3 regions of the Bacillus sp. SRL543 genome follow, and region 1 is predicted to be linked to each of the others. Evidence: riboswitches for the same ligand, from Rfam matches in the RefSeq annotation. Region 1 holds a riboswitch; each other region holds the start of a gene.

Region 1 (4,209 bases):
CGGTTGAGCCTTCAATTAGCATATCCCCGCTTGCTGCCTTAAACTTCAATTCCTTCGCATTTGAATCTACTACCCTTACATCTCCGCTCGCCACCTGGATTTCCATTTGGCCTCCGGCTTCCATTTTCTTCAGTGCAACATCACCGCTCTTTGTCTCAAAAATGCTGTCCTTGCTTTGAATGTTTTCCGCTTTGATATCGCCGGATAATACCTGGACAGCCAGTTCCTCATATTCCTTTTTCGGAAGAAGCACTTCTATTTTCACATCACGAATGATGACAACTCCCATGCGGAACATATTCTTCACATCAAGGTCGACATTCAGGGTGCCATTATCCTCGCTGACCTTCAGTTTATAATCATCCTTCAGTTTTTTGCTGACTTTCCCCGTTAGTGCCACCTTTATATCTTCTTCGCTGCCAGCCTCCCTGATTACCACATCAGTCGAAGCGCTATTTACCGAAATATGCCGGATGGAACCTGCTTCTATCGTCTCACTTTGATTGATATCAGCCGTGTTAAAATTCAGACCTCCCGAAGCGCTGAGTGTAATGGCTGAACCGCCGACACCAATCAGGAATAAAACGACCAAACCTGCCACCAGTTTCTTCATGCCGCCTTCTCTCCCTTTCCTTTGACTAGCCTGACATTGAATTTGATATAGCCGAGAAGTACCCGGTAAAAGAATTTGCCAACATAAATCATTCCGATGCTCAGCAGCAGGCCAAGGCTGAACAATGCCAGCGAAGCAAAGAAATTCAGCGTAATATCCTCAAAGCCTGTAAAAAAGGATGACCCCAGCAAAGCAAATGGCGATAGTGTCAAAACGAGTGCCACCGCACATAGTGAAATATAGACGCCAGCGAGGCCGACCAGCGGCCCAAGTATAAAGACCAGATTGAAAAAGCTGAGGCTGACCGCTGCCGTTGCCGCCTGAAATATATTAGTCACTGACTGCGTCTTCTCCGCTTTGACGATCCTGTAATCTGCAAGAAGATCGCGCGCTATCACATGCGGGTCGCCAAGCTCCTCCATGATCTCCCTTTCCGACTTGCCATTCGCGAGCCCGATTTCAAAATGCTCTTCATAGTCATACAGCATTTCCCGCCGGTCATACTCCGGCACCTTACCAAGCAGCTTCTCAAGCCTTGCCAAAAATTCATTGCCTGCCACTCGACTTCCCCTCCTCAACAAATTCATTAACCGCCAATGAGAACTGCTGCCACTCCTCGACCAGCATATACATATAATCCCTGCCCTTTTCTGTCAGTGAATAGTATTTTCTGGGAGGCCCTTCAGTTGATTCTGCCAGATAGGTTGTTAAATACTCTTCTTTTGTCAGCCTTCTGAGCAAAGGATAGAGCGTCCCTTCAGCCACTTCGATTTTATCCGAAATGTTCTGTGCAAGTTCATAGCCATATTGATCTTTCTTTGAGATCAGCAGCAGCACGCACAGCTCAAGAACTCCCTTTTTGAATTGAACATTCAATCCTTGCACCTCCACCGGTAGTGAACATTATTCAGTAGTCATGTAAATTCTTCCATCACTTCACAGACCCATCATACAATACACTACTGAACATTGCAAGGTACTGAACGTAAAAAAATACCTATTTATTACAAATAGGCATTTTACCGATCATATTATGGTTTCATATCCATCCAGCTTTGAAGATGATGGACAGCCATGCTGACATGGGAATTTGCGGAATAGAAGTCACGGACAAGTGAAAGCTGATTCTCCATTTTTGCTGTGCCTTCTTCATAAAAAGTAATATATGCGGCTTCTGAAGAGGCACCTGTCTCTGCGGCAATTTCTATCTTTTTCCCGAAGCGGGCCGCAAGCTCAACCTCGGTCCTGGACAGCTCGATCATTCCGTTAGGGCCTTCTGCCATATCCCTGTATGCCATGATGGTCACACTATCTGTATTCTTTATGACCCAGTCTGCAAGAGAATTCCTGCCGTATTTATTGCTGAACATCATTTCATCAAACCAGAAAGGAATATCTGCCCCGAAAGGAAGATGGAGGTCTGCGCACAGAGATGCTGCCTGTGCCATACGGGTCTGATAATTCACCACAGTGTTTTTGTAATTGCTTTCCCAGCCAGGCAGAAGATAGGGTTCAATATCCAGGTGGATGCCGGAAAACTGCTGGGAAGGGGCTGCCTGCTCCTGATAGGAAGATACCCATGAGAAGAAGCTGAGCATGGCCGCCTCCCCTTTTGCCGTCGCCCATTTAGGAGCTCCATCCAATGCATGGACACTGATTCCGCCGGCATTTGCTTTTTCTATAAATGATTGGTAGACAGATGCTGGCAGGCTCTGGTCAATCTGCAGATACAGCCTATCTGCCTGCTTGTCCCCCAGGAATCGAATGATTTCATCAGACCTGTCCTTTATCGCTGCTGTGTCCCAAAGCCAGGTTGAGCGGTTCATATCAGCAGCCTCTCCTTTCACGGGGCAGGCTGCAAATACGAGCAGTACAGCCAAAAAAGCTGTTTTGAAAAATTTTACGGTCATCTTCAGTTCTCCTTTTTATGATGCCATGACATCCATAAAAAGGAGCCCGGCAGCCTGGCAGCCATCCGCATGAATGCGGGAAGGCCCATAGCTTTGCGTCCCTGCCTTTCGACAGGTTTGCCTTTATCAGTTGTTTGTTAATTTGATTATAATCACTTTTCAGGAAAAATAAAGATATTTTTTAAGCAAAAAGACCCCCAAGTGCTGGGGGCCTTCTTCTTTAGTCTTTTGGCTGGTTTTCTTTCTTGCTTTTTGTGCCGGTGTTGAATTCAACCAGCTCTTCACTTGTCCAGCCTTCTCTTTTTTTATTATTGTTGCGCTGTGCGTTTGCATTTCCAAGTTTTGTCCTGCCCATGCTGCCTCGCTCCTTTACTAGCGTTTTCTCTGGTAGTATGGGCCTTTTCACAGTGTGTTATTCTGCTTTGGCAGCCTTACAGGAGAGGGGCTTTCCTCACTTTAGTACCCTGCTCGTAAGCATAGGCCATGCTGATCAGCCCGGGTTCTGAAAAAGCGGTCCCGGTAAATGTAATGCCAACCGGTTCATTTTCCAGAGAATATCCTGCTGGAACTGTGATGGAAGGATACCCTGCCTTTGCCGGAATGCCCGCCCCAAAGTTGTTAGGCGTCACGATGGCATCGAGATTATGCTGTTTCAGGACATGGTCAATTCCCTGCTCGGTTGAAAAATAGATATCTTCTTCGAGTGAGGATATGTAAGCTTCCTCAGTCAGGGTGCCGCTTGTTTTTTCGGCTGCCTCCAAGATGGTCTGCCCGTATTTAAGGGCCGCGCCACTGTTTTCGAGGTTAAAGGCGATCACATCCTCAAGCGATTTTACTTTAATATGCGGAGCAAGGCCGCGCAGATAGGCGTTAAGATCTGCTTTGAATTCGTACGTAAGCACATCATATTTCCATTCATTTTTCGTCGAAGGAATTTCTACAGAGTCGACCACTTCAGCGCCAAGAGCCTTCAGCTGTTCAACCGCATGGTTCATCACTTCAAGCTTGACCCCGCTCAAATAATCGAAATACACTTCGCGTGCAATGCCGATTCTTTTTCCTTTCAGCCCGTTTTCATCAAGAAAGCCTGCAAACTCGGTATAGTCTGACTCGGGATTGTTCTGGACAGCAGGATCTCTGTCATCATTGCCGGCAAGCACATCCAGAAGATAAACTGCATCCCTGACCGTTCTGGCCATAGGGCCTGCCGTATCCTGGGAATGCGCGATCGGGATGATGCCCCTTCTGCTGATCAGTCCGACCGTCGGTTTGATGCCGACAAGCGAGTTCTGGCTTGCCGGGCTGAGAATCGAGCCTGACGTCTCCGTTCCGACAGCCACTGCCGCAAAATTCGAAGCGATGGCTGCACCTGAACCTGAACTGGATCCGCCGACGTCAAAATGACCCGGTCCATAAGGATTCAGCACCTGCCCGCCCCTTGAGCTGTAGCCGCTCGGCATGCCCTCTGTCATAAAATTGGCCCATTCGGTCATATTCGTTTTCCCGATAATTACGGCCCCGGCCTTCCTTAAGGCTTCGGCCACATAGGAGTCTTCCATTGCCACAGAATCTTTCAGAGCAAGAGAACCGGCACTGGTATGCATTTTATCGGCAGTATCAATATTATCCTTGATCAGGACAGGAATGCCGTGCAGCGGCCCGCGGCTGCCCTTCACCTTTCGCTCA
Region 2 (4,209 bases), 110 kb from region 1:
AAGATCCTGTTTTGGCGCTTCTTTTTAAAAAGGATTTCATAAGAGAGAGACACCTTGAATTCGCGCTCGCCCTCCCAGAGAATGTCTCCTCCATAACGGCTGAGCAGCCATTCCGGCAAATGCGGCCGGTATCCTGTGGCCAGGACAACTTTTTCAGAATACAGCTTGAATGGTGTTTCGGACTGCTTTTGCTGGAGCTGGAGCCCGAAGCCGGATGATGTGCGCTCCATTCCTTGAAGTTCGGCATGAGGCTGGATCCGCGCTTTGGCAGACTCTCCTCCGATGGTCTGGTGATAAAGCTCTTTGTAGATATTGTCCAGCAGCCCCGGCTCGATGCCATTGCGGAGGCCGTTCAAAGTATCCAGTGAATGAATACGTTCCTCGTAAGGCAGGCTGTGAAAATAGTCCACATATTCCGGCGAAAAAAACTCCTGCCCGAGCTTTGTGCTTTCCAGCTGCAGGAATCCGGCAGAGCGGGCCAGCCAGTTCAGCTGAAAATCATGATTTTTCTGGCATTGAAGCAAATCATAAAAAATTTCCGCGGCACTTTGCCCTGAACCAATGACACTGATGGACGCGCCGTCAATCAGCTTTTCCTTATGCTGCAGATAGCGGCTGGAGTGGATGCAGTCTTCCCCCAGGAAATATTTCATATGGTCCGGCACCAATGGTTCATTCCCTGTGCCCAAAACCAGATTTCTGGCAAAATAGGTCTCTTCCTGCCCTTTTTCCATATTCAGCACAGTCACCTCGAAAAAGCGCTCTCCATTTTCCTCCCGGTCCCGCACATCCGCCACTTCCATGCCGAATCTGCAGTTGTCCAGGTTTGAAGCTGCCCATTGGCAGTAGTGGTTGTATTCCTTCCTCGGGATTTCCAGCCGGTGAAAATAGGAAAATTGTGTCAGCCTGTCATGTTCATGCAGATAATTTAAATACGTGTATGGGCTCGTTGGATCAGCAAGGGTGACCAGATCATCCAGAAACGGCACCTGCATCTCCGAGCCTTCGATCAGCATGCCGGGATGCCAGGAGAATTCGGGCGTTTTGTCGAAAAAGAGGGCCGTCAATTCAGGGGCCTTCTGCAGCATAGCTGCCAGGCTTAGATTATATGGGCCGATGCCGATGCCAATCAGACTGTATATTTTCATACTCTTATCCCCTTATCCAGGATTTTTGCAATAAAAAAACTAACAGACATTTATCTGTTAGTTTTTACCCATATTCCCTCTTCTTCAAGCCAAGCCCTGCACATCCTGTCAGCCGGAAGGCGTGTCCATCCGCCTCGCAAAATCGACAAAACGGAACTTGTCCGGCCGGTGCCGCGACTCGGTATATTGAAATAGCGATGCATCATCAAAGTAGATATAATTTTTCACCACAACGACCGAATGGTAGCCTTCCAGGTCGAGCATCCTCCGGTCTTCCTCTGTCGGATCTTCAACCGTGAATTCCTTTTTGGCAAAACTGATTTTCTGGTTCAGCGTATTCTCGATATACTCAAAAATCGAATTGCGGCAAATCTCCTCGGTCAGGCCGGGAACCAGCTTCTCAACCAGGAAATCCTTATCAAGGATGATCCGCTCGCCTTCAATCTTGCGCACACGGCATACTTTCCATATCTTTTCCTCTTCCTTGATATGAAGCTGCCTCATCAAATCAACATCCGGGAAAGATAGCGCAAACTCCGCCACATCGGTTTCCGCCTTCTGCCCCATTTTTCCCGCCAGCTCCTTGAAGCTGACCAGGCCGGAAATCGGGAACTGCAGCTTCTTCAAATCCAGCACCATCGAGCCCTTGCCCCGGATCTTCTGGATGAACCCATTCTGCGCCAGCAGATTCAGCGCCTTCCGGATCGTTTCCCTCGAAGTCTCAAACATCTCGGTCAGCTCATTTTCTGACGGAAGAATGCTTCTTGCAGGATAATATCCATCCTGGATCTTTGATGCCAGGTCTTCGTATATGAGCAGATATTTATTCTTCATTATTAATCACCTATGGATAGTGTAACGTTTTTTTATGAACTTGAAAATGGCTCAAACTTTAAGTAGGTATATATTACCATTAAAATACCTAATTTCCCATTAAAGGTATATGGTACTATATAAGTGGCAAATTTTATGAAAGTAAAAGACGCAAAGCTGCGGGCCTAAGGCTTTTGCTATGGCAGCCGGGCTGCTTGCTATTTTTTTAGCATGACACCTTGCCAGATTACTAGAAAGGTGAAGAAATCATTGAAAAAAATAGAAAATCACAATTTGAAAACAACTATTCAAGAACCAGGTGTCCCCCTGGTTGAAAATATACATATCTATGAAAGCTTATTCTTGAACACATCAGACCTGGCTTACATACTGGATAAAGAAGGCCAAATCCTTAAAGTAAATGAGGCGGCCGTTAAGGCCACAGGATTTAGTGCACAAGAAATTCAAAAGAGGGGATTTTTTCCCTTTGTCTGCAAGGAAGACCTCCCCAAGGCAGAGACAAGCTTCCAGGCAGTATTGCAGGGTTCTACCCAAACACATATTTTCCGGATCAACCGCAGAGACGGCGGGCTGATTCTGTTAAACAGTGTCGCCATCCCGATTATCCAGGAAAACCAAACCATCGGGATCATTGGGATCTCAAAGGATATTACAGCTGAAGAAAACTTAAAGCAAAAGCTCAGCATAAGTGAACAGATGTACAGATCTCTTTTTGACAACCATCCGGATGCCGTATATTCACTGGATTTAAACGGAGATGTGACAGCCTTTAACGATTCCCTCGTCCGTTTGTTCCATTATGATCCCGACATGCAAGGAATATCTTTCAGGCAATTTGTTGCCCCGGAATCTATGAGCCTTGTGCTGCACATGTTTAAACTGGCCGCAAAAGGAAAACCGCAAAACTACAATATGACCGGCATCAACAGATCCGGGGAAAAGTTTGATGCAAATATCACAAATATTCCTATCATTACAGATAATCAGATAACCGGCGTATTCGGGATTGCCAAGGACATCACAGAACTGGCTGATAAGGAGCGCATGCTGCAGAAGGCGGAGGAAAGGCTGAATCTCGCCCAGAAAACGGCTGACTTTGGATATTGGGACTATTATTTCAAAGAAGACTTCGCCTACTGGTCTGAGCATATGTATGAAATGTTCGGAGTATCAAAAGAAGATTTCAATCCTTCCTTTGAATACTACAAAACGTTCATCCACCCTGATGATCTATCGGCATTTCTGAACCGCTATCAAACATCACTTTTTGAAAAAAGGCCCGCAGATATTGAATACCGGATCATCCGGAAAGATGGCAGTGTACGCCGGATGCACCATCAGTCCACCTTGATCCTGGATGAAGGCGGCACCCCTGAACGGGCGGTCGGTATCACGCGTGATGTTACGGAACAGCGTGAGATAGAGAACATGCTGGCGGAAAATACGGAGCAATTCAAGAATTTTTATAATAATGCAGATGTGGGTGTGTGGTCGCTTGACCCTGCTACCAAAAAGGTTTTGATCTGTTCCGATGCTATTCTTGCCATCTACGGCTATACCAAAAAAGAAGTATACAGAAATCCGAATATATGGAATATGTCCATTCACCCTGAAGATGCACAGGAAGTGATGAACAACCAGAATAAAATATCAGAAGGTCAAATTGTCAGGCAGCAATACAGAATCATTGCAAAAGACGGTGGCCTTAAATGGATCAGCGACCACCTCATCCCCATCTATGATGAAAGCGGGAAGCTCATTCGCCTGGATGGCATTGTCGCAGATATCACAGCCCAAAAGCAGGCTGAGGCACAGATGGAATTCCTCGCCTACCATGACTATATGACAGGCCTGCCGAACAGGAGATTATTCGACCAGACCCTGAATGAGGTGTTCCAGGACAAAGATCCTGAAAAGTTCGCCATCATGTACCTGGATCTTGACCGCTTTAAACATATCAATGACACCCTGGGCCATCCAATCGGCGACCGGCTGCTGAAAGAAGTTGCCGGGCGGATTAAGGATTCTATACCAGATGACCATTTTGCGTCCCGGATGGGCGGGGATGAATTTGCCATTATCGTCCCAAAGGCCGCAAGCATCGAGGATGCAAGCATGCTGGCTGCAGAAATAACCAGCAGCATCCAAAAGCCGTTCCATATTGAAGGCTATGAATTATTCATCACCGCAAGCATCGGGATCAGTTTGTACCCCCATAATGGGAGTT
Region 3 (4,209 bases), 1.4 Mb from region 1:
GGCGGATCTGCGGGGCGGATTGGATCGTGATTTCCCGGCTCAGCTTCAGATCGTACAGCCTCTTGTCAAGCCGGTCTGCAAATTGGAGCATATCATTGACTTCTTGGAACTTCATCTGGTCGCCTGACGTTTCCGCTTCCTTCCTCATCTGCGGGATTGTCTGATCATGCAGTTCCTCGAGCTTGATCTCGCCTGCTGCGATATAGACATTGAGAGCGTGAAAATATTCCTTGTTCGTGTCATATAACTTTTCCAGCATATGGATGTCAGACAAGAGGACATTTTTGCTGCGGTCCAGCTTTACGCTGATCCGGTCAATCTGCGCTCCTGTTTTTTGATATTTGGAGAGAATCTCCTGGACAGAATCGGAGATTTTTCCGAACATGCGGGAAAACAGAGACTGCTTGCCCTGCTTCAGTTCATCCGGGTTCATATCATTGAGGCGCTTCATCAGGTCATTGATGATATCACCAACCTCGCCGATATCCTTCTTCTGGACATGCTCGAGCATGCTGTGCGAGAAGGTGAGCAGCTTTGTCTGCGCCTGGGTGCCATAGGCAATCATGGCCTGATGGTTGCTCGGGTCGATCTGCTCTGCGATCTGATAGGCCCGCGCCCGGTTTTCTTCCGGGATCACGTCTATTAGCTTCACCGGTCTATCTTCCTTTGCAAGCTCGAGGGCAGGTCCGCCGTTACTGTCGCCAAACGGGTCGGCAAGGATATCATCCATAAGACTGCCCGTCTTTTTCGTTAATGATGGGTTTTGTTCGCTCATTTCAGCCTCCTGCTTTCTTCAGGTAATCGGTTTTCCTTCCATGTCTTAATCGAGTTCTTTGCTACGTCTATTTCAAAATTCAGATTGTCTATATCATCGGAAATCACTTCATACAAATCTTTCTCTACCGTCTGGGAGAGTTCATTGATGGTCCTTCGGGTTTCCAGCAGCGACTGGTCGATTTCAAGGTTCTTCTTCGGCTGGGTGGAAAGGAACACATATTTCTCGCTCATTTCCACAAGAGAATCAAGATGGGAAAAATAAAACCGCTCCGCCTGGTAAAAACGCTTCGGCTCTTTCTTGGTCAGCCTGTAAATCTTCCTTGTGATTCTCATCAGCTCAATCCGCTGCTTCAAAGAAGGAAGATGGCGGATCGCAAACAAGGACATGTGCAGTCGGGAAATTTTCTTTTTCCCTTCTGCAAGGTTTGTCTTAATATACTTATATTCCCTCCGCGTCAGCCCGTGCTTCCTGAGGAAACGGACGCGCCCGATCTGGAATGCGGTTAGATACACCAGCACGGCCGCACCGCCTGCTATCAGCCCCGACAAGAAAAACGTCTGGTCAAATCCGAAATAGCTGACCGTCCAGACCGACCCGGCGAACGGGACAGCCAGTACCGTGCCTATAAGAAACGAAACAATCCGGTTCATTCATATCGACTCCTGACATAAAATCCTGCTTTACCTGTACATACGTATAAAGACAATAGGTTTCACCCAATCTCCCGCACTGACAGAAAAAGTAAGATCATCTTATTTAATTCAACAATACACGATAAAACTCCTCTTTTCCATAGACCAGGACTGTAAGATGGGGTAGGTCTTGAGGCGTAGAAAGGCTGGCACCGCTGCCTTCCGATTATTGCTGTTTTCTGTCGAAAAGTTTAGCTCATAAAAATAGTGTCAAATCCAAAGATTTAACACTTAAGTTATCATATGTATAGTCAATTGCTGCTTATTGTTTTTCTTCGTCCTGCTTCTTGCTCTCTGCTGAGCTCCAATATAGGTGAGTGCCATTGATGAAGCTATGGATCTCCCCTAATGAAATCCCGCTGCTTTTTGCTTCTAAGATCAATTCAAGCCAATCCCTGTCAACCTTTTCCGGCAACATCATCTCAACTTCTCCCTATTTGCGGCAGCCCGGCCGTCATAGCTCTGCAGAGCCTTAGACCCGAGGCTTTGCGTCCTTATTTTTCAATAAGTTTGCATTTCACAAAATGTAAAGATGGGAATATCTACCCTCATGAAGTAAGACTCAAACCAATCGATATGGTGCCTTTTTCGATTGGTTACAACCCCCCAATCGAAATTTGTCGAACCAGCACAAAAGATAACCCGGCTAAACAGGTCCAGAATAACAAAAGAGAGTGAAGGAATTAGTTCCTCCACCCTCTTTTAATGCTACACAACTGCAGCATGTTTCTCGCTATATGATGACAGCTGGCGATCCAGTTTCCTGCCTGCAGCCATCAGGTTGGCCAGGCATTCCTTGCGGAGGCTGTCTGTACAGATGAAATTAAAGTTCAGCTCATACTCAATCTGGGAGATGCTCGCTGATAGATTCTTTCCGCTCTCTGCAGCCTTTTTCAGCTGCTCCTCAAAAAACTCTGCTGTGCCAAAAAAATTCATGTTTCTCCATCCTTTCCTTCCAGTAACTGCGCCAAAAGGTTCGGCCGATTAGCTCTGAAAGTACTAAGCACAGAATTCAAAGCCATCCACATATTCACCCTGGCAGCCCGACGATCATAGCTTGCGCCTTAGACTCGAGGCTTTGCGTCCTTATTTTTCAACAAGTTTGCCTTTTTCAATTTTCATACTATTATCATATTACTTTTGGCCCTTTATATCAATTGCAGATTTTAATTTTTATAAAATATAGGCAATAAGAATCTAACTGCTGAAGGAAGTATATTTATTTTTCCTAATAAAAGGGATAGATGTGCCGATAATATTATAAATGGCTATTGCCACAATGAAATATCGGAGGGGCAGCATGAATACGACTAAACGAGGAATAAGCTTTGAGTTGAATAGTTCAGCCAATCCTGATGCAGAGACATTGATCCTTGCACATGGACTGGGTCTGGACCGCACTGTTTGGAAGCTTATTCTTCCACAGTTGGCAGACTACCATACTATAACATTCGACTTTAGGGGACACGGACACAGCAGCATTGCAGAGGGAATTCTGGACTGGAATACTTTAAATGAAGATTTTGAGTCCATCCTGGAAGAGACAGGATCCTCTTCTTTCCACTTTATCGGGCAGGGCCTTGGGGCATACTTCGGCTCCCAATGGCAGGAATTGAACCCGGGCAGCATCCTTTCGTTCATTGTCTTTTCGACCCCTGCCGTAAATTTAGCTGATTGCATCAGGAAATCGCCTTCAGAAAACAGCATGCCGCTTCTTGGTAAAGAAAGTCTGGCAGATTTCTGGATAAGCCACCTTCTTTATAAATCTATCGGCCCTCATTACTTTCTTTTGAAGGAAGCCTGCTCGAAGCTTGATTTGCACACCTATTTTTTAGCAAGGGATTTAATCTCCGGATCATCCATAATCAATTTTAAGCATATGAATATACCCGTACTGTTTTTAGCGGGGGAATTCGACCACTTCTATCCATCTTCCCTTGTCATGCTGAGCAGCGACTATATCAGGCAGAGCAGAAAGTACATCATCCCTTCTGCATCTCATCTGATTCAACTGGACCAGCCGGAATTGACGCTGTCCAAATGCAGGGAGTTCTTAGCCCAGCCGGCAGCAATGGCAGAAGTAAAGCCCGACGCAGGGAGTTCTTATACGCAAAAGCTGCTTCTCCAATTAGAGGCAGCATTCGAGACGCCTCCTCCAAACGAAGATAAGATTCAAGTCTGTATGCTTGATGAATTTAAAGTGACAGCAGGCAACACAGTGATTGAAGGGAAATGGAACCAGCGCAAGGCAAAGGAAATCCTGGCTTACTTGTGCCTTCATGGCCCGGTTTCAAGGAATATTGTAGCAGAGGCCTTTTGGCCTGGGCTGCCGGTTGCCAACGCGCAGAACCAGCTCCGAGTCAGCCTGACCCACCTGCGAAAGACATTCCAAGGAGGCGGGATTCTTGATCCATTCACGATTGAAAACAATATTATCTCAATGAACCGGGATATTGAAATTGACGCCCTGCAGTTCAGCCGCCTGCTCAAACAGGCACTGGAAGCAGAGGACTGGACAGCCATGAAGATTTTGAAATCAAAAGCCGCTGGCAAAATTCCGCCAAAGCTGCTCCCGCAGTTCAAGGCCAAATGGGCAGACGAATACCGCCGGGAATTGGAGCTATCCATCATCAGGCTGCTGAATCTAACCTATAAGCAGCACTTGCATCTGAGGGAAATTTCAGAAGCATTGAACGATATGCAGCTCCTCATGAAGCTGTCCTCTGAGGACACCAGGCT

What was found. Region 1 has a riboswitch for cyclic di-GMP ahead of AC4E8B_RS03575 (amidase). Riboswitches for the same ligand answer to the same signal wherever they lie in the genome.
Region 2: it holds a riboswitch for cyclic di-GMP, as region 1 does, so the genes downstream of both, AC4E8B_RS04120 (EAL domain-containing protein) here and AC4E8B_RS03575 (amidase) in region 1, are expected to answer to the same signal.
Region 3: it holds a riboswitch for cyclic di-GMP, as region 1 does, so the genes downstream of both, sinI (DNA-binding anti-repressor SinI) here and AC4E8B_RS03575 (amidase) in region 1, are expected to answer to the same signal.

Annotation. Positions count from the first base shown of each region.
Region 1 covers NZ_OZ481794.1:670,096-674,304, reverse strand. The annotation lists gene AC4E8B_RS03590 (DUF4097 domain-containing protein) at 1-613, opposite strand, end outside; gene AC4E8B_RS03585 (DUF1700 domain-containing protein) at 610-1,173, opposite strand; gene AC4E8B_RS03580 (PadR family transcriptional regulator) at 1,160-1,489, opposite strand; gene AC4E8B_RS03575 (amidase) at 1,645-2,523, opposite strand; cyclic di-GMP riboswitch class I at 2,569-2,655, opposite strand; gene AC4E8B_RS03570 (hypothetical protein) at 2,744-2,878, opposite strand; gene AC4E8B_RS03565 (amidase) at 2,955-4,209, opposite strand, start outside.
Region 2 covers NZ_OZ481794.1:775,909-780,117, reverse strand. The annotation lists gene AC4E8B_RS04130 (lysine N(6)-hydroxylase/L-ornithine N(5)-oxygenase family protein) at 1-1,148, opposite strand, end outside; gene treR (trehalose operon repressor) at 1,257-1,982, opposite strand; cyclic di-GMP riboswitch class I at 2,098-2,180, shown strand; gene AC4E8B_RS04120 (EAL domain-containing protein) at 2,232-4,209, shown strand, end outside.
Region 3 covers NZ_OZ481794.1:4,265,010-4,269,218, forward strand. The annotation lists gene AC4E8B_RS21730 (toxic anion resistance protein) at 1-775, opposite strand, end outside; gene AC4E8B_RS21735 (5-bromo-4-chloroindolyl phosphate hydrolysis family protein) at 772-1,428, opposite strand; gene sinI (DNA-binding anti-repressor SinI) at 1,733-1,891, opposite strand; cyclic di-GMP riboswitch class I at 1,909-1,995, opposite strand; gene AC4E8B_RS21745 (hypothetical protein) at 2,179-2,406, opposite strand; cyclic di-GMP riboswitch class I at 2,505-2,587, opposite strand; gene AC4E8B_RS21750 (alpha/beta hydrolase) at 2,771-4,209, shown strand, end outside.